Regions from separate parts of the Kitasatospora sp. NPDC036755 genome, predicted to be linked through region 1. Evidence: riboswitches for the same ligand, from Rfam matches in the RefSeq annotation. Region 1 holds a riboswitch; the other holds the start of a gene.

Evidence for each region. A riboswitch is a leader RNA that binds a small molecule or an ion and turns the genes downstream of it on or off. The one in region 1 is predicted to bind glycine.
Region 2: it holds a riboswitch for glycine, as region 1 does, so the genes downstream of both, gcvT (glycine cleavage system aminomethyltransferase GcvT) here and gcvP (aminomethyl-transferring glycine dehydrogenase) in region 1, are expected to answer to the same signal.

Annotation. Positions count from the first base shown of each region.
Region 1 covers NZ_JBEZUT010000071.1:13,032-21,309, forward strand. Annotated here, with positions in the region: gene AB0E96_RS13600 (MFS transporter) at 1-674, opposite strand, end outside; gene AB0E96_RS13605 (PRC and DUF2382 domain-containing protein) at 857-2,059, opposite strand; glycine riboswitch at 2,282-2,385, shown strand; gene gcvP (aminomethyl-transferring glycine dehydrogenase) at 2,623-5,523, shown strand; gene AB0E96_RS13615 (DUF5999 family protein) at 5,646-5,837, opposite strand; gene AB0E96_RS13620 (hypothetical protein) at 6,325-6,897, opposite strand; gene AB0E96_RS13625 (glutamate--cysteine ligase) at 7,276-8,278, shown strand, end outside.
Region 2 covers NZ_JBEZUT010000056.1:5,501-13,778, reverse strand. Annotated here, with positions in the region: gene AB0E96_RS11510 (ABC transporter substrate-binding protein) at 1-1,204, opposite strand, end outside; gene AB0E96_RS11505 (ABC transporter permease) at 1,297-2,286, opposite strand; gene AB0E96_RS11500 (enhanced serine sensitivity protein SseB C-terminal domain-containing protein) at 2,732-3,655, opposite strand; gene AB0E96_RS11495 (enhanced serine sensitivity protein SseB C-terminal domain-containing protein) at 3,772-4,575, opposite strand; glycine riboswitch at 4,785-4,886, shown strand; gene gcvT (glycine cleavage system aminomethyltransferase GcvT) at 5,116-6,237, shown strand; gene gcvH (glycine cleavage system protein GcvH) at 6,351-6,725, shown strand; gene glyA (serine hydroxymethyltransferase) at 6,811-8,079, shown strand; gene AB0E96_RS11475 (L-serine ammonia-lyase) at 8,242-8,278, shown strand, end outside.

The sequences.
Region 1 (8,278 bases):
TGGCTGACCGCGACCAGCAGCGCGGAGAGCCAGCCGGCGAGGGCGATGGCGCCCAGCGGGTCGGCGCCGCCCTCCTTGTCGGTGACCGGGTCGGTGGGGACGCGGAAGGCGACCAGGGCGACCGCGATCAGGCCGAAGACCAGGCCCATCCAGAAGATGGACTTGTAGTTCCAGTGCTCCAGCAGGAGGCCGGTGGCGACCAGGCCGAGGCCGGAGCCGACGCCCATCGAGGCGCTGATGGCGGCGACGCCGCCGGTCACCTTCTGCTTGGGCAGCTCGTCGCGGACGATGCTGATCGCCAGCGGCAGGACGCCACCGCCGGCGCCCTGGAGGACCCGGGCGACGACCAGCCAGGTGAAGGAGTGGGTGCTGACCGCCAGCGCCGAACCGGCGACCAGGCCGGCCAGCGAGATCAGCAGCATCGGCTTGCGGCCCCGGAGGTCGCCGAAGCGGCCCAGGAGAGGAGTCAGCACGGCCGCGGAGAGCAGGTTGGCGGTCATCAGCCAGGTGATGCTGGAGGCGGAGACGTTCAGTTCCCTGGCCAGCGAGGGCAGGATCGGGACGACCGCGGTCTGCACCACGCTGAACGACAGCATCGCCAGGATGAGGGCCGGCAGGACCCGGGCGCTGCTCTGCTTCTCGGCCGCGGTGGTGGGCTGTGGTGCCTCACTCACGGTTGCTTCCTCTCGTACATAGTGAATGAACTGAAGTAACTTTGCAGGGGATACTTCAGAGTGTCAAATATCGAGTGGTTAAGCTTTGGCAAAGACGAAGGGTCGGGTACGCGACAAGCGGCGCCCGGGCGTGCGACGAGGGCCCCGGACGGCTGTCCGGGGCCCTCGTGCCGGGGGTGCTGTCAGGCGAGCGGCCGCAGTGCGGCCGGGCGGGGCGTCTCGGGGGGCGAGGTGGACGGCGAGGCGGCGGGCGCCAGGGGGGCCGGGTTCTGGGTGCCGGTGGTGTCGTGGACCTCGACGTGCTCCCGGCGGATCTCCTCCCGGATCACCTCCTCGGTCGTGTACCGCTCGACGACCAGACGCACCCGCTCGACGGGGGCCAGGTACTTGCGGGTCACCGCGCGCTCTTCACGGAGGGTGACCTCCTCGACGGCCTCGGCGATGTCCTTCTCGGTGAGCGCGGCGCGCTCGGCCTCGCTGACCGGCGTGCGCTCGACCCGGACGCGCTCGCGGATCACCGGCACGCGGCGCTCGACCTGTTCGGTCGTCACGTACTTGCGCAGCTTCGCGGTGCCGAGGGTGTGCCACTCGGTGGTGATCTCCAGCCGCTCCTCGCGGCAGGTGATCTCGACCGGGCTGTTGGGGGCGGCCGGTGCGGCGCCGGCGCTCGCGGCGCTCGTGGCGGTCGTGGTGGCCGCCGTCGGGATGGGGGCGGGGGCGGGCTGCGACTGCGCCTTCGGTTCGGCGGTGGGCGCGTGGGTGGTGAGCGCGGAGGAGTCGGCCGAGGCGGGCGCGGCCGCCGGGGGTGCGGTGGCGGCGGGGGCGGAGACGGTCCGGACCTCGGGCTCCGGGGCGGTCCTGGTGGTGTCGGCGCCCGCCACGGCGGCGGCGGGCGCTGCCGTGGCGGGCGTCCGGGCCGTGGCGGGCTCGGGGGAGCGCTCCGGGGTGTGGAAGGTGAGCGACTTCGCCGGGGCCGCCGCGCCGGTCGCGGCGGCGGCCGCCGCCGTGGTGCCGAAGTCGAGGTCGGGCTGCTTGGGCCGGCTCCCGTTCTCGCCGTTCGGGCGGCTGTCCATCGGGGTGTCGAGCCCGTAGTAGCGGTACAGCTGGAGTTCCTGGGCGGGGGAGAGGTGCTGGCCGACGCCGAAGTCCGGTGACTCCTTCACCAGTGACTTGTCGTACGGCACCCGGAGCTCGTCGCCGGAGAACTCGCTCGTGGTCAGCGGGACGAAGGCGTCCCGGCCGAAGATGCCGGTCCGGACCGCCGCCCACTCGGGGCGCCCGGTGGCGTCGTCCAGGTAGACCTCGTCGACCGTGCCGATCTTGTCTCCGTTGCGGTCGACGGCCTTGTGACCGATGAGGTCCCGGGGGTCGATTTCGGTCTGCACTCTTTCCTCCCGTGCACTGAGCCTGCGGAACTCCTGCAGGAGGGCGGCCGGAGCGCCCTTCCGCCCACAATTTCATACCAAAAGCCACTAATCGGACAGGCGCGACCAGGGTGCGCCGTACGGGGTGCGAGCTGCGCCCTCCGGGGGACGCGCGTAGACCTCGAACGACCTGACGCAGCCGTGATCGGGGGGCCTCCCGCTGGTACCCTGGGCGGCGACCGCAGAGCCCGCTCGGGAGAGTCTCCGATCACGAAAGCCGCTGGTCGGAGCGCCGAAGGAGCAACTCCTCCCCGGAATCTCTCAGGCATCCGTACCGTGTGGGGTAGGTCACTCTGGAAAGCAGGGCAGGAGCGTCGGCACGGAAGCCGGCGATCACCACCCTCACCGACGGTGCAAGCCGGCGGAGCGCCCACAGCGCCCCGTGCGGGTGAAGCTCTCAGGTCCCGATGACAGAGGGGGAGGCCTGTCGGGTCCGCCCGCCCAGGCTTGTCCGCTGCTCGCAGCGGCGAGGCCGGCCGGCGTGCGTACCCCCGCCGGTCCGTGACCAGGAGGCCTCGACCACCATGAACGCCCAGCCGAACGCGGGACGCCCCACCGGCGCCTCGACCCTCACCGAGCTTGAGCTGGCCAGCCCCTTCGAGAACCGCCACATCGGCCCCGACGCCGCCGCCCAGGAGAAGATGCTGGCGTCCGTCGGCTACGGCTCGCTGGACGAGCTCGCCGCCACCGCGGTGCCCGAGGCGATCCGTTCCATCACCGCCCTGGACCTGCCCGCCGGCCGGACCGAGGCCCAGGTCCTCGCCGAGCTGCGCGAGCTGGCCGGCCGCAACCAGGTGCTCCAGCCGATGATCGGCCTGGGCTACTACGGCACCTTCACCCCGCCGGTGATCCTGCGCAACGTCATGGAGAACCCGGCCTGGTACACCGCCTACACCCCGTACCAGCCGGAGATCTCGCAGGGCCGCCTGGAGGCGCTGCTCAACTTCCAGACCCTGGTCTCCGACCTGACCGGCCTGCCGACCTCCGGCTCCTCGCTGCTGGACGAGGGCACCGCGGCCGCCGAGGCGATGGCCCTCGCCCGCCGCGTCACCAAGGTCAAGGGCGGCGTCTTCCTGGTCGACGCCGAGACCCTGCCGCAGACCGTCGCGGTGATCAACACCCGCGCCGTGCCGACCGGTGTCGAGGTCGTCGTCGCCGACCTCTCCGAGGGCATCCCGGCCGAGATCGCCGAGCGCGGCGTCTTCGGCGTGCTGCTCCAGTACCCCGGCGCCACCGGCGTGGTCCGCGACCTCGCCCCGGTGATCGAGCAGGCGCACGGCCTGGGCGCGATCGTCGCCGTCGCCGCCGACCTGCTCGCGCTGACCCTGCTCAAGTCCCCGGGCTCGCTGGGCGCCGACATCGCCTGCGGCACCTCGCAGCGCTTCGGCGTGCCGATGGGCTTCGGCGGCCCGCACGCCGGCTACCTGTCGGTGCGCGCCGAGTACGCCCGCTCGCTGCCCGGCCGCCTGGTCGGCGTCTCCGTCGACGTCGACGGCAACCGCGCCTACCGCCTGGCGCTGCAGACCCGCGAGCAGCACATCCGCCGCGAGAAGGCCACCAGCAACATCTGCACCGCGCAGGTGCTGCTCGCCGTCATGGCCTCGATGTACGCCGTGTACCACGGTCCGGACGGCCTGGCCGACATCGCCCGCCGCACCCACCGCTACGCCGCCGCCCTCGCCGAGGGCCTGCGGGCCGGCGGCGTCGAGCTGCTGCACGGCGAGTTCTTCGACACCGTCACCGCCGTCGTCCCGGGCCGCGCCGCCGAGATCGCCGCCGCCGCCCGCGCCAACGGCATCAACGTCCACCAGGACGGCGCCGACCGGATCTCCGTCTCCACCGACGAGACCACCACCCGCGAGCACCTGGCCGGTGTGTGGGCCGCGTTCGGCGTCCCCGCCGTCGAGGTCGCCGAGGCCGCCGAGACGCTGCCCGCCGCGCTGCTGCGCGAGGACGAGTACCTGACCCACCCGGTCTTCCACAGCCACCGCTCCGAGACCGCCATGCTGCGCTACCTGCGCCGCCTGTCGGACCGGGACTACGCGCTGGACCGCGGCATGATCCCGCTGGGCTCCTGCACCATGAAGCTCAACGCGACCACCGAGATGGAGGCGGTGACCTGGCCCGAGTTCGGCCAGCTGCACCCCTTCGCGCCGATCGACCAGGCCCAGGGCTACCTGACCCTGATCCGCCAGCTGGAGCAGCAGCTCGTCGAGGTGACCGGCTACGACGCCGTGTCGATCCAGCCGAACGCGGGCTCGCAGGGCGAGCTGGCCGGCCTGCTGGCCGTGCGCGCCTACCACCACGCCAACGGCGACACCCAGCGCGACGTCTGCCTGATCCCGTCCTCGGCGCACGGCACCAACGCGGCCTCCGCCGTGATGGCCGGCATGCGCGTGGTCGTGGTGAAGACCCTGGTCGACGGTGACGTGGACGTCGAGGACCTGAAGGCCAAGATCGAGCAGCACCGCGACAACCTCGCCGTGCTGATGGTCACCTACCCGTCCACCCACGGCGTGTACGAGACCCAGATCACCGACATCTGCGCCCTGGTGCACGAGGCCGGCGGCCAGGTCTACGTGGACGGCGCCAACCTGAACGCCCTGGTCGGCCTCGCCAAGCCGGGCAAGTTCGGCGCGGACGTCTCGCACCTGAACCTGCACAAGACCTTCTGCATCCCGCACGGCGGCGGCGGCCCGGGCGTCGGCCCGGTGGCGGTGCGCGCCCACCTGGCGCCGTACCTGCCGAACCACCCGCTGCAGTCGGAGGCCGGCCCGGCCACCGGCGTCGGCCCGATCTCGGCCGCGCCGTGGGGCTCGGCGGCCATCCTGCCGATCTCCTGGGCGTACGTCCGGCTGATGGGCGGCGAGGGCCTCAAGCACGCGACCCAGGTCGCCGTGCTGAACGCCAACTACATCGCCAAGCGCCTGGCGCCGCACTTCCCGGTGCTCTACACCGGCCCGGGCGGCCTGGTCGCGCACGAGTGCATCATCGACCTGCGTCCGCTGACCAAGGAGACGGGCGTGACGGTGGACGACATCGCCAAGCGCCTGATCGACTACGGGTTCCACGCGCCGACGATGTCCTTCCCGGTGGCCGGCACGCTGATGATCGAGCCGACCGAGTCCGAGGACCTGTACGAGATCGACCGCTTCTGCGAGGCGATGATCACCATCCGTGCCGAGATCGACAAGGTCGGCTCGGGCGAGTGGGCGGCCGACGACAACCCGCTGCGCAACGCCCCGCACACCGCCGCCACGCTGGCCGGCGACTGGGCGCACGGCTACTCGCGGCAGGAGGCGGTCTTCCCGGCGGGCGTGAACCCGGCGGACAAGTACTGGCCGCCGGTCAGCCGGATCGACGGCGCCTACGGCGACCGCAACCTGGTCTGCTCCTGCCCGCCGCTGGACGAGTACGGCGTCTGACCGGACCGGACCCAGGAGGTCCGGCAGGTAACGACAGGGCCCCGGCGGAGCTTCCGCCGGGGCCCTGTCCCTCGTGCCGGTGGAGTCGGCGGCCGCCCCCGCCGTACGGTCGGACCGGGTGGTCAGGCCGCGTGGGCGACGGGGCGGCGCGGGGCGATCACCCGGCCGTCGGGCAGCAGTTCTCCGGTGTCCTCGAACAGGACCACGCCGTTGCAGAGCAGGCTCCAGCCCTGCTCCGGGTGGCGGGCCACCGACACGGCCGCCTCGCGGTCCTCGGACTCGGCCGACGGGCACTCAGGACGGTGCTGGCACATACGCGTACCCTCGCTTCGCTCTGCGATCCTCCCCGTGGTGCGGTCTCCGGAGGTCGTGCCGTCCGGAGCCGCCGCGGTGGTCGGATCCTGTCCGCGCGCCGGCCAAGTGTGGACCGGCGCTCAAGTGGGTAGGACAGGTGGTCCTTCCACGCTGGTTCCCAGTGTCGGCATCGCGGGACCCGCGCGCAGGGATTTCGTGACATGCGCCACAACTCCCGGGTAGAGATCACCCGTTCAGGTGGGGCCGGCGGGAAATGGCACACCGGTGGGTCAGCCATGAGATGGCCCGTTCGGACCATGCCGGATGGCCCGGACGGGTGGTCTCGGGTCGGATGGGGCCCGGGCGCGGGCGCGGAGCTTCGGGGCGGGTGTGCGATCGCGGGTGGGGGCCGCCGGGCGGGTGGGCCCGGCGGCCCGAGGGGGCGCCGATCGGAGAGCCGAACGGATCGCGGATCGCGGATCGCGTCGCCGATCGGCTCGTCGTCCGTCAGGCGGAGCCGAGCAGCAGCGGCCTGGCGAGCGGGGCGCGGGCGAGCAGCGGCAGCAGTTCGGCGGCCGGGCAGGCGCGGTGCGCGGTGATGCCGAGCGGGGCCGGGGCCAGGGGGATCAGCAGGTCGCCGTCCGGTTCGGTGTCGGGGCTGTGCAGCCAGAGCGCCGTGGCGTACTGGCCGGGGAAGGTCAGCAGCCGGGGCTGGCGGCGGGTCCGGGAGCCCTGGGCGAGCTGCCAGGCCTCGCGCAGCGCCCGGACGGTGGAGTCGAGGTAGGGGCCGGCGGTGAAGTGGGAGAAGCTGTGGCCCTCGGCGCTCTGCACGACCTCGGCGGCGGCGGCCACCTCCGCGCCGTCCTTGATCAGGAAGCGCCAGCCGATGCGGCGGGCGGCCGGGAGCTCGGGGCGAGGGCCGTTCAGGACGTGCACCGCGAGCGGGTGGGCGGGGAGCAGGGGGCCGGTCGGACGGCGCAGCGCTGCGGCGGCGGGCTGGCGCAGCGCGGTCTCCGAGTCGAGCGCGCCCAGGACCGCGCGCAGGGCGCTCGGCGGGGGCTGGGGGGTTTGCAGAGTCATGGCGGGGTCCGCCTCTCCGTGCGAGATCGGCGTGCGAGTGCGTCATACCGGCGTGGAGGGGCGACGCGTCTTCGGTGACGGGGCCCGGCCGTGTCCGGTTGTGCAGGATCGCGGTGCCGGCGCGGTCGCCGCCGTCGACGGGGGGTTCGGGGCGGGGTGGACCGGCCGGAGCGCTGTGCTAATTCGAACAGGTGCGCAGGGTGATCTGTTTATCACAGGCTGTGGTGGCGAGCAAGTCCACAGTTCCTCTGATTTTCCGTCAGATGCCTTGCATTGCAAGCCAGTACGCGCATTCGGGTATCGATCTTCGAGGTGGGCATGATGCTTGCACGGTCGGTCGACCGGGTGCTCGACGGGGTGGCTCTGGAGGAGGGGACCGTGGGCGAGAAGGTCGTGGCGACTCGGGCGGAGCTGGCGGACCGGCAGCTGTACCGACGCAAGCTCCACGCGTGCCAGGAGGCGCTCGGACGGATGCTCCGGGAGGACCGCTTCGACCGGCCGCGGGCGGTGATGGGCCTGGAGATCGAACTCAACCTGGCCGACGAGCAGGGCCTGCCGGCGATGAACAACGCGCAGGTGCTGAGCTCGATCGGCTCCAGCGACTTCCAGACCGAACTGGGCCGGTTCAACATCGAGGTCAACATCACGCCCCACCGGCTCTGCGGGCACGTGTTCGAGGAACTGCGCGAGGAGATCGACACCGGGTTGCGCTACGCCGACCGGAGGGCGGCCGAGGCGGGCGCCCGGATCGTCATGGTGGGCATCCTGCCGACCCTGGAACACGCCCACACCGGGCTCGACGCGATGAGCCACAACCAGCGGTACAGCCTGCTCAGCGACCAGATCCTGGCCGCCCGCGGAGAGGACATCGCGCTGGACATCGAGGGGGTCGAGCGCCTCCAGCTGGAGTCGATCACCATGGTGGCGGAGGCCGCCGCCACCTCGCTCCAGCTGCACCTCCAGGTGACCCCGGAGCGGTTCTCCTCGGTGTGGAACGCGGCCCAGGCGATCTGCGGGCCGCAGCTCGCGCTGGGCGCCAACTCGCCCTTCCTGTTCGGTCGGGAGCTGTGGCGGGAGACCCGTCCGGTGCTCTTCCAGCAGGCCTGCGACACCCGGACGGCGGAGCTCAAGGCGCAGGGCGTGCGCCCGATCACCTGGTTCGGCGAGCGCTGGGTGAACTCGGCGTACGACCTGTTCGAGGAGAACCTGCGGTACTTCCCCGCCCTGCTGCCGATCTGCGACGACGAGGACCCGATGAAGGTGCTGGCCTCCGGCGGCGCGCCCAGGCTCGCCGAGATGCGGCTGCACAACGGCACCATCTACCGCTGGAACCGCCCGGTCTACGACATCGCGGGCGGGGTGGCGCACCTGCGGGTGGAGA
Region 2 (8,278 bases), on a different contig from region 1:
CGCCCTTGTTGTCCTTGGTCTCGTACAGGTTGAAGTCCTGGTGGCCGGGGATGTCGGCCGGCAGGACGCTGTTGGCGATCTGGCCGCGGATCGGGCCGCCGAGCGCGGTCTGCACCGAGACCTTGTCGACCGCGTACTGCACGGCCTTGCGGCACTCGATGTTGTCGAACGGCGCGATCTTGGAGTTGATCGCCATGTAGACCAGGCGGCCGCCGTAGGCGTTGTCGGTGTTGGCCTTCAGCTTGGGGTTCTGGAGGATCTGCGCCTGGGTCTGCGGGTCGACGCCGCCGCCCACCAGGTCGACCTGGGCGTTGCCGGCCAGCAGGTCCTTGTCGATGGTGGCCTGGTCGATGTTCATCCTGAGCAGGATCTTGTCCGCGAGCTGCTTGCGGATCGGGTCGGTGCTCGGGTCCCAGTTGGTGTTCGGGACCAGGACGGCCTGCTTGCCGTCCTCGTAGGACTCGAACTTGTAGGAGCCGGAGGAGACGATCTTCTTCACGTAGTCCGAGCCGGTGTCCTTGGCCTGCGGGACGGGCGCGGTCTGCGGGGCGCTGACCAGGTAGTCGAAGTCGGCGAAGGGGTGCTTCAGGTGGAAGACGATCGTGGTGTCGTCCGGCGTCTCGATCGAGTCGAGGCCGCCGTCCTTGTCCTTGTACGGGCCGGCGTACGGCGTGGCGTTGTCCACCAGGTGCTCGCGGAAGTAGACCGGGCCGTTGGAGTTCACGTCCAGCGCGTAGTTCGAGCGCTCGATGGCGTACTTGACGTCCTTCGCGGAGATCGCGCTGCCGTCGTCGTACTTCAGGCCCTTGCGCAGCTTGTACGTCCAGGTGAGGCCGTCCGGGCTGACCTGGCCCATCGACTCGGCGAGGTCGGGGACGAGCTTGTTGCCCGCGTCGCCCGGCGCCGGGTTGAAGGTGGTGAGCGAACGGGCGTACAGACGCGAGAAGTTGTAGATGTACGCGTAGTACGTGTTGCCCGGGTCGAGCGAGTCCGGGGTGCCCTTCATCTCGAAGGTCACCGTCCCGCCCTTCTTGTCCGAGGCGTTGACGACGCCCTTGGTGGCGGCGTTGGCGCCGGAGCCGCCCTCGGCGGCGCCGGAGGAGGACGAGGAGGAGCCGCCCTTCGACGAGCTGGTGCAGCCGGTGACGACCAGGACCGCGGCGGCGGCCGCAGCGGTCAGGGCGACGGTACGGGACCTGCGCATGGGTGAGATCAACCCCTTGGGGAGGTGGAGGAGGTGTCGAGGGTCCTGACGCGGGGTCAGTCGGTCGTGCGTTGCTGACGGGTGACGCGTGGTCAGTTGTTCTTGGGATCGAGGGCGTCGCGCAGGCCGTCGCCGAGCAGGTTGAAGGCGAGCACGGTCACGAAGATCGCCAGGCCGGGGACCACCATGTACTGGGGGTCCACCTGGTAGTACCGGATCGCGTCCTGGAGCATCCCGCCCCAGGAGGCCTGGGGCGGCTGGATGCCGACGCCGAGGAAGCTCAGCCCCGCCTCGAAGAGGATGTTGGTCGGGATCAGCAGCGTCGAGTAGACCAGGATCGGACCGACCAGGTTGGGCAGCAGTTCCTTGAACAGGATGAACGGACCGCGGGCACCCAGGCTGCGGGCGGCGTGGACGAACTCCCGCTCGCGCAGCGAGAGGGTCTGGCCGCGCACGATCCGGCCCATGTAGGGCCAGTTGAAGAAGCCGATCACGAAGATCAGCACCAGCATGTGCAGCGGCAGCCCGTGCAGGCCGAACGCCCCGCCCTGCAGCGAGGTCGAGATCGCGATGGCGAAGAGCAGCAGCGGGAACGCCAGGAAGACGTCCATCACCCGGCTGATCAGGGTGTCCACCCAGCCGCCGTAGTAGCCGGCCATGATGCCGAGCACGGTGCCGATGGTGTTGGACAGCAGGGTCGCGCCGAAGGCGACCAGCAGGGAGACCCAGGAGCCCTCGATGACGCGGGTGAGCAGGTCACGGCCCTGGAGCGGGTCGATGCCGAGCGGGTGGTCCCAGCTCATGCCGCCCCAGTCGCCGAACGGCAGGCCACCGAGGTCGGCGTCCAGGAGGTCCTGGTGGAGGGCGTCCGGGTCGAGCCCGAACATCGACTCGATCGGCTTGGCCAGCACGGCGAGCAGGATCAGCAGGATCACCACGATGCCGCCGGCGACGGCGGCCTTGTCCCGCTTGAAGCGGGTCCAGGCGATCTGGCCGAGGGAGCGGCCCTCGATCTTCTTGGCCGGGCTGGCGGCGGCGGGTGCCTCCGGTTCGTTCCCGGCGGTGGTCACGGATGCGGTCATGGTCAGTTGGTCCCCTCGCCGACGGTGGCCGGCCCACGGGTGCCGGTCGCCGGCTTCGGCGGTGCGGCTGCGGACGTGCGGAAGTGCTTAGGAGGAGCGGGTGTTGACGGCAGTGCGTCGTGCACAGGCACTGCCACCACGCGGGATGGGCGTCGCGTGGACGGGCTGTCGGCGTACGCGCTCACCTTTGTGGGGTTCCAGCACGCGCGGTGCGTTGCGCAGAACTCTCTGCCATCCGAACTGGCTTGCGCCAGCCCTGCCAACCGACAGATGCCCAACTGTGATCTGTGTGCATGCACCTCCCCGATCTCTGGCATATACCTCTTCACATGGCTGTAACTGCCATGTCAAGATGACCGGGTCGCACTTCAGGAAATTCGTCCGGAAAGCATCGAAGCCGACTTGATGGACAATCAAGTCGGCTTCGGGGAATGAGTTTTGGCAATCAGCGCCCGGGGTAGCCGGGCCAGGGCCGCTGCGGTTGCTGCTGCCAGCCCTGCGCCGGCGGCTGGGTTCCGTACGCGTAGCCCGGCATCGACTGGCCGGGGTAGGGCGGCGGGGGCACCGGCGGGTAGGGGCCCGTCGGCGGTCGGCCCGCCTCCCGGTCGAAGAACGGCCGGGCGTTGGCGCGCATCCACAGCGCCACCGGGTCGTACTCGTCCGACATCGCCACCGTGGACACCGCGAGCCCCTCCGGGGCCACCGCGATCGCGCGCTGCATCAGCGCCCGCACCGCCTCCACGGCCGGCGGCGAACTCTCGTACAGGTCAAGGCCGATGGCCAGGTACGGCTCGCCCACCGCGGGCTGCACCCAGGCCCGGCGCAGCGCCCGTACCGCGCGCACCTCGACGGCCTGCCGCTCCAGCAGCGCGAAGAACGGCTGGGCGTTCAACTGCGGCTCGCTCAGCTTCAACGGGCCCGCCGGCAGCCGGTCCAGGCCGGCGGCGATCCGCCGCAGGTCGGCCCAGGGCACCCCGACGCCGCCGCCGGGCGCGTGCGGATTGAGCCACAGGCCCCAGCGGGTGCGGTACAGCGAGGCCGCGATCTCCCGGCCGGAGATGACCTCGTGGGCCCGGGCCCAGCCGGAGGAGGTCAGCTGTTCGGACGAGGTGACGGCGGGCGCGTAGCCGTGGCCGCTGATCTCCATGTTCCCGTACTGCGCGTCCGGGCTGCCCGGGGTGCCGTGCCACAGCAGCATCCAGACCTGGCCGTCCGCCAGCGCGTGCAGCAGCCGCTCGTACGCGTCGTAGCGCTCCGGCGCGACATCGCGCAGGGCGCGCTCCAACGCGCCGGGATCAGCTCCCGGGCGCCCGGCCGGTGCCTGGCCCCAGGCCCCCGGCACACCGCCCGCTCCCGTTCCCGCACTCATGCGCCCACCTCGCCGCGCCTCTTTCCCTCAACCCGCCGGCCCGTCGGCCGTCTGCACGCACCCTATGGCGCGGCACCGGCCACCGCCACGGCGACGTGCCTTTGATCCGGACCCGCTCAGGCCCGCGTATAGAACGGCAGTACCCGGGTGAGCAGCCACTCGACCACCGGGTCGTCGGCGAGGTCGAGCAGTACGAGGTGGACGCCGCCGGGCAGCGGCGCGGTTCCCAGCGCTCGGCCGAGCGCGTCGTTCACCGCGGCCGGGTCGGCCGGGGCCGCCGGGTCCAACTGGACGCCCACGAACATCACGGTCGGCTCGCCCTCGATGCTGGCCAGCGCCCTGCGCGCGGTCAGCACCCCGGGCAGTGCCGACAGTTCGCCCCGGCAGGCGGCCAGGAAGTGCTCCGGGTCCTCGCCCGGCACCGGCTCGCGCAGCGCCACCCGCCCGCCGGTCGGTGCCGAGGCGTCCCCGGCGGCCTCCCAGCGGTCCTCGCGCGGACCGCGGCGCAGCTCGGCGACGCCCTGCGGCGGCACCGGGATGCCCACCGCCGCGTCCGGGTTCACCGCGATGCCCACGCCCAGCGGCAGTCCGCGGGCGAACTCCCACACCGGGGCGATCGCGAAGGCCATCCCCGGCGCCTGCTGGAGGAACACCTCCTGGGAGGAGAACACCGGCACGTACGGGTCCCCGCCCAGCTCGACGGTCGGCAGGTCCAGCGCCTGCCCCTGCGGGTCGGCCCCGGCCGGCAGCGGTACCCAGACCTGACTGCGGGCCAGCACCTCGATCACCCGTGCCGTCGCGCCCGGATCGCCCAGGGCCGCGGTCAGCACCTGCTCCAGCTCGTTGGCCGGCCACGAGCCGCCCGCCGGCGCCTCGTCCGCTCCGCCCCACCCCTGCTGCTGCTCCACCGGGTACCCCATGCGCCGCCGATTCCGCCCTCTGCCGGTCGGCCGCCCTCTGCTGCGCCGACGCGCAGCAGTCTAGAGGCGAGGGGGGTGTGGGGTCAGGACTCGTGTTCGGGTCCGGCCGATGTGACCGGGTCCCCTCTCCCCTCCCGCTCCGGGACGTGCCATGATGTGCCCGTCCGACGGCATGCGCCGCGGGCCCCACCAACTCCATACCGGCCGCTCGAACCCGCGCGGGAGAGCCCGGAGTGCCGTTCAGGCACAGCCGGCGCCGAAGGAGCAAGTCCTCCCCGGAATCTCTCAGGCACCCCTACCGCACGGGTTAGGCACATCTGGAAAGCGGCGCCCGGCCCTGTCGTGCGCCCACCCACGGTGCAAGCCGCCATGCTGTCCCCCAAGCTGGAAACGGCTGCGGGCGGCGGGCGGTGAAGCTCTCAGGTTCGACGACAGATGGGGAGACCCACGCCGCCGCATGCCCGCGCGCAGGGTCGGCCCCGTTTCGGGTCCGGTCCGGCGCGTGCACCCCTGAGTGCCCCGACCGAGGAGTTCCTGGCCATGTCGTCCCTCCGCCTGACCGCGCTCGACGCGCTGCACCGCGCCCTCGGCGCGACCATGACCGACTTCGCCGGCTGGGACATGCCGCTGCGCTACGGCAGCGAGCGCGAGGAGCACCTCGCCGTCCGCACCAAGGCCGGCCTGTTCGACCTCTCCCACATGGGCGAGATCACCGTCACCGGCCCGCAGGCCGGCGAGATGCTGGACCACGCGCTGGTCGGCTTCGTCTCCGCGCTGGGCGAGCTGCGCGCCCGCTACACCATGATCTGTGCCGAGGACGGCGGCATCCTGGACGACCTGATCGTCTACCGCCTGCGCGAGGACGCCTTCCTGGTCGTCGCCAACGCCTCCAACGCCCAGCTGGTCCTCGACGAGCTGATCGCCCGTGCCAAGGGCTTCGACGCCGTCGTCACCGACGACCGCGACACCTACGCGCTGATCGCCGTCCAGGGCCCGGAGGCCACCGGCATCCTGGCCGGGACCACCGACGCCGACCTGCCCGGGCTGAAGTACTACGCGATCCTCCCGGCCAAGGTGGCCGGCCGCGACGTGCTGCTCGCCCGCACCGGCTACACCGGCGAGGACGGCTTCGAGATCTTCTGCCACCCGGTCGACGCCGAGCCGGTCTGGCAGGCGCTGACCGCCGCCGGCGAGGGCCGGGGCCTGATCCCCTGTGGCCTGTCCTGCCGCGACACGCTGCGCCTGGAGGCCGGCATGCCGCTGTACGGGCACGAGCTGTCCACCGACCTGACCCCGTTCGACGCGGGCCTGGGCCGGGTCGTGCGCTTCGACAAGACCACCAACGAGGGCGCCTTCGTCGGCCGCAAGGCGCTGGAGCAGGCCGCCGCCGCGGCCGAGACCAACCCGCCGAAGAAGCTGGTCGGCCTGGTCTCCGACGGCAAGCGGGTGCCGCGCGCCGAGTACACCGTGGTCTCCACCGAGGGCGAGCCGATCGGCCGGATCACCTCCGGCGCGCCGTCCCCGACCCTGGGCCGGCCGATCGCGATGGCCTACGTCGACGCCGCCCACGCGGAGCCCGGCACCACCGTCGCGGTGGACGTCCGCGGCAAGCACGAGCCCGTCCAGGTCGTGGCGCTGCCGTTCTACAAGCGCGCCCGCTGAGCCCACCGCCCCGAGCCTCCGCAGGGCCCCGGTTTTCCCATACACGCACGTCGCAGCCGTCCGCGCGGCGGCCCGCTTCGTCGTACCCGCTTCCCATCCTGGAGAATGACGCCATGAGCAACCCCCAGCACCTGCAGTACACCAAGGAGCACGAGTGGCTGACGGCCGCCGAGGACGGTGTCTCCACGATCGGCATCACCGAGCACGCCGCCACCGCGCTCGGTGACATCGTCTACGTGCAGCTGCCCGCGGTCGGCGACACCGTGACCGCCGGGGAGACCTGTGGCGAGCTGGAGTCCACCAAGTCGGTCAGCGACCTGTTCTCCCCCGTGACCGGCGAGGTCGTCGAGATCAACCAGGACGTCGTCGACGACCCGGCGTCCGTGAACGCGGACCCGTTCGGGAACGCCTGGCTGATCAAGGTGCGCGTCGAGGCCACCGACACCCTGCTCAGCGCGGACGAGTACACCGCCTTCATCGGCGGCTGAGACACCTGACCGGGGCGGCCTCCGCGCGGCGGCCGCCCCGCCCCAGCCGCGGCCCCCTTTCCACCTCCACCGGGAAGACCACACCATGACGGTTCTCAACCAGTCCCTGCACGCCCTCGACCCGGAGATCGCCGCCGCGGTCGACGCCGAGCTGCACCGCCAGCAGACCACCCTGGAGATGATCGCCTCCGAGAACTTCGCCCCGGTGGCGGTCATGGAGGCCCAGGGCTCGGTGCTCACCAACAAGTACGCGGAGGGCTACCCCGGCCGCCGCTACTACGGCGGCTGCGAGCACGTCGACGTGGTCGAGCAGATCGCGATCGACCGCATCAAGGCCCTGTTCGGCGCCGAGCACGCCAACGTCCAGCCGCACTCGGGCGCGCAGGCCAACGCCGCCGCGATGTTCGCGCTGATCCAGCCGGGCGACACCATCCTGGGCCTGAGCCTGGCCCACGGCGGTCACCTGACCCACGGCATGAAGATCAACTTCTCCGGCAAGCTCTACAACGTGGCCGCGTACCACGTGGACGAGAAGACCGGCCAGGTCGACATGGCCGAGGTCGAGCGCCTCGCCAAGGAGCACCAGCCGAAGCTGATCATCGCCGGCTGGTCGGCCTACCCGCGTCAGCTCGACTTCGCCGCGTTCCGCCGGGTCGCCGACGAGGTCGGCGCGCTGCTCATGGTGGACATGGCGCACTTCGCCGGCCTGGTGGCCGCCGGGCTGCACCCGAACCCGGTCCCCTACGCGGACGTGGTCACCACCACCACCCACAAGACCCTGGGCGGCCCGCGCGGCGGCGTCATCCTGTCCAAGGCCGAGTACGCCAAGAAGATCAACTCCGCGGTCTTCCCCGGCCAGCAGGGCGGCCCGCTGGAGCACGTGATCGCCGGCAAGGCGGTCGCCTTCAAGGTCGCGGCCTCGGAGGAGTTCAAGGAGCGCCAGCAGCGCACCCTGGACGGCGCCCGCATCCTCGCCGAGCGCCTGCTCCAGGCCGACGTGGCCGAGGCCGGCGCCAGCGTGCTGTCCGGCGGCACCGACGTCCACCTGGTCCTGGTCGACCTGCGCAACAGCCAGCTCGACGGCCAGCAGGCCGAGGACCGCCTCCACGAGGTCGGCATCACCGTCAACCGCAACGCGATCCCGAACGACCCGCGTCCGCCGATGGTCACCTCGGGCCTGCGCATCGGCACCCCGGCCCTGGCCACCCGCGGCTTCCAGGCCGAGGACTTCAGCGAGGTCGCCGACATCATCGCCGAGGCGCTCAAGCCCGCCTTCGACGAGACCGTCGCCGCCGCGCTGAAGGCCCGGGTCGCCGCCCTGGCCGAGAAGTACCCGCTGTACCCGAACCTCTGATCACTCCGGTGATCGTTCGGGCGGGGTGACCGGCCTCACCCCTCCGGCGTTCCTGGCGCCCCGGGGCACCGCGCACACTGGACAGTGCGCGCGGTGCCCCGTCCCGTGTCGGCCCCTCCCTGCCCGCAAGTCCTTCCACGAGACCAGACAAGGACGTCCCCCGTGGCCATCAGCGTCTTCGACCTCTTCTCCATCGGCA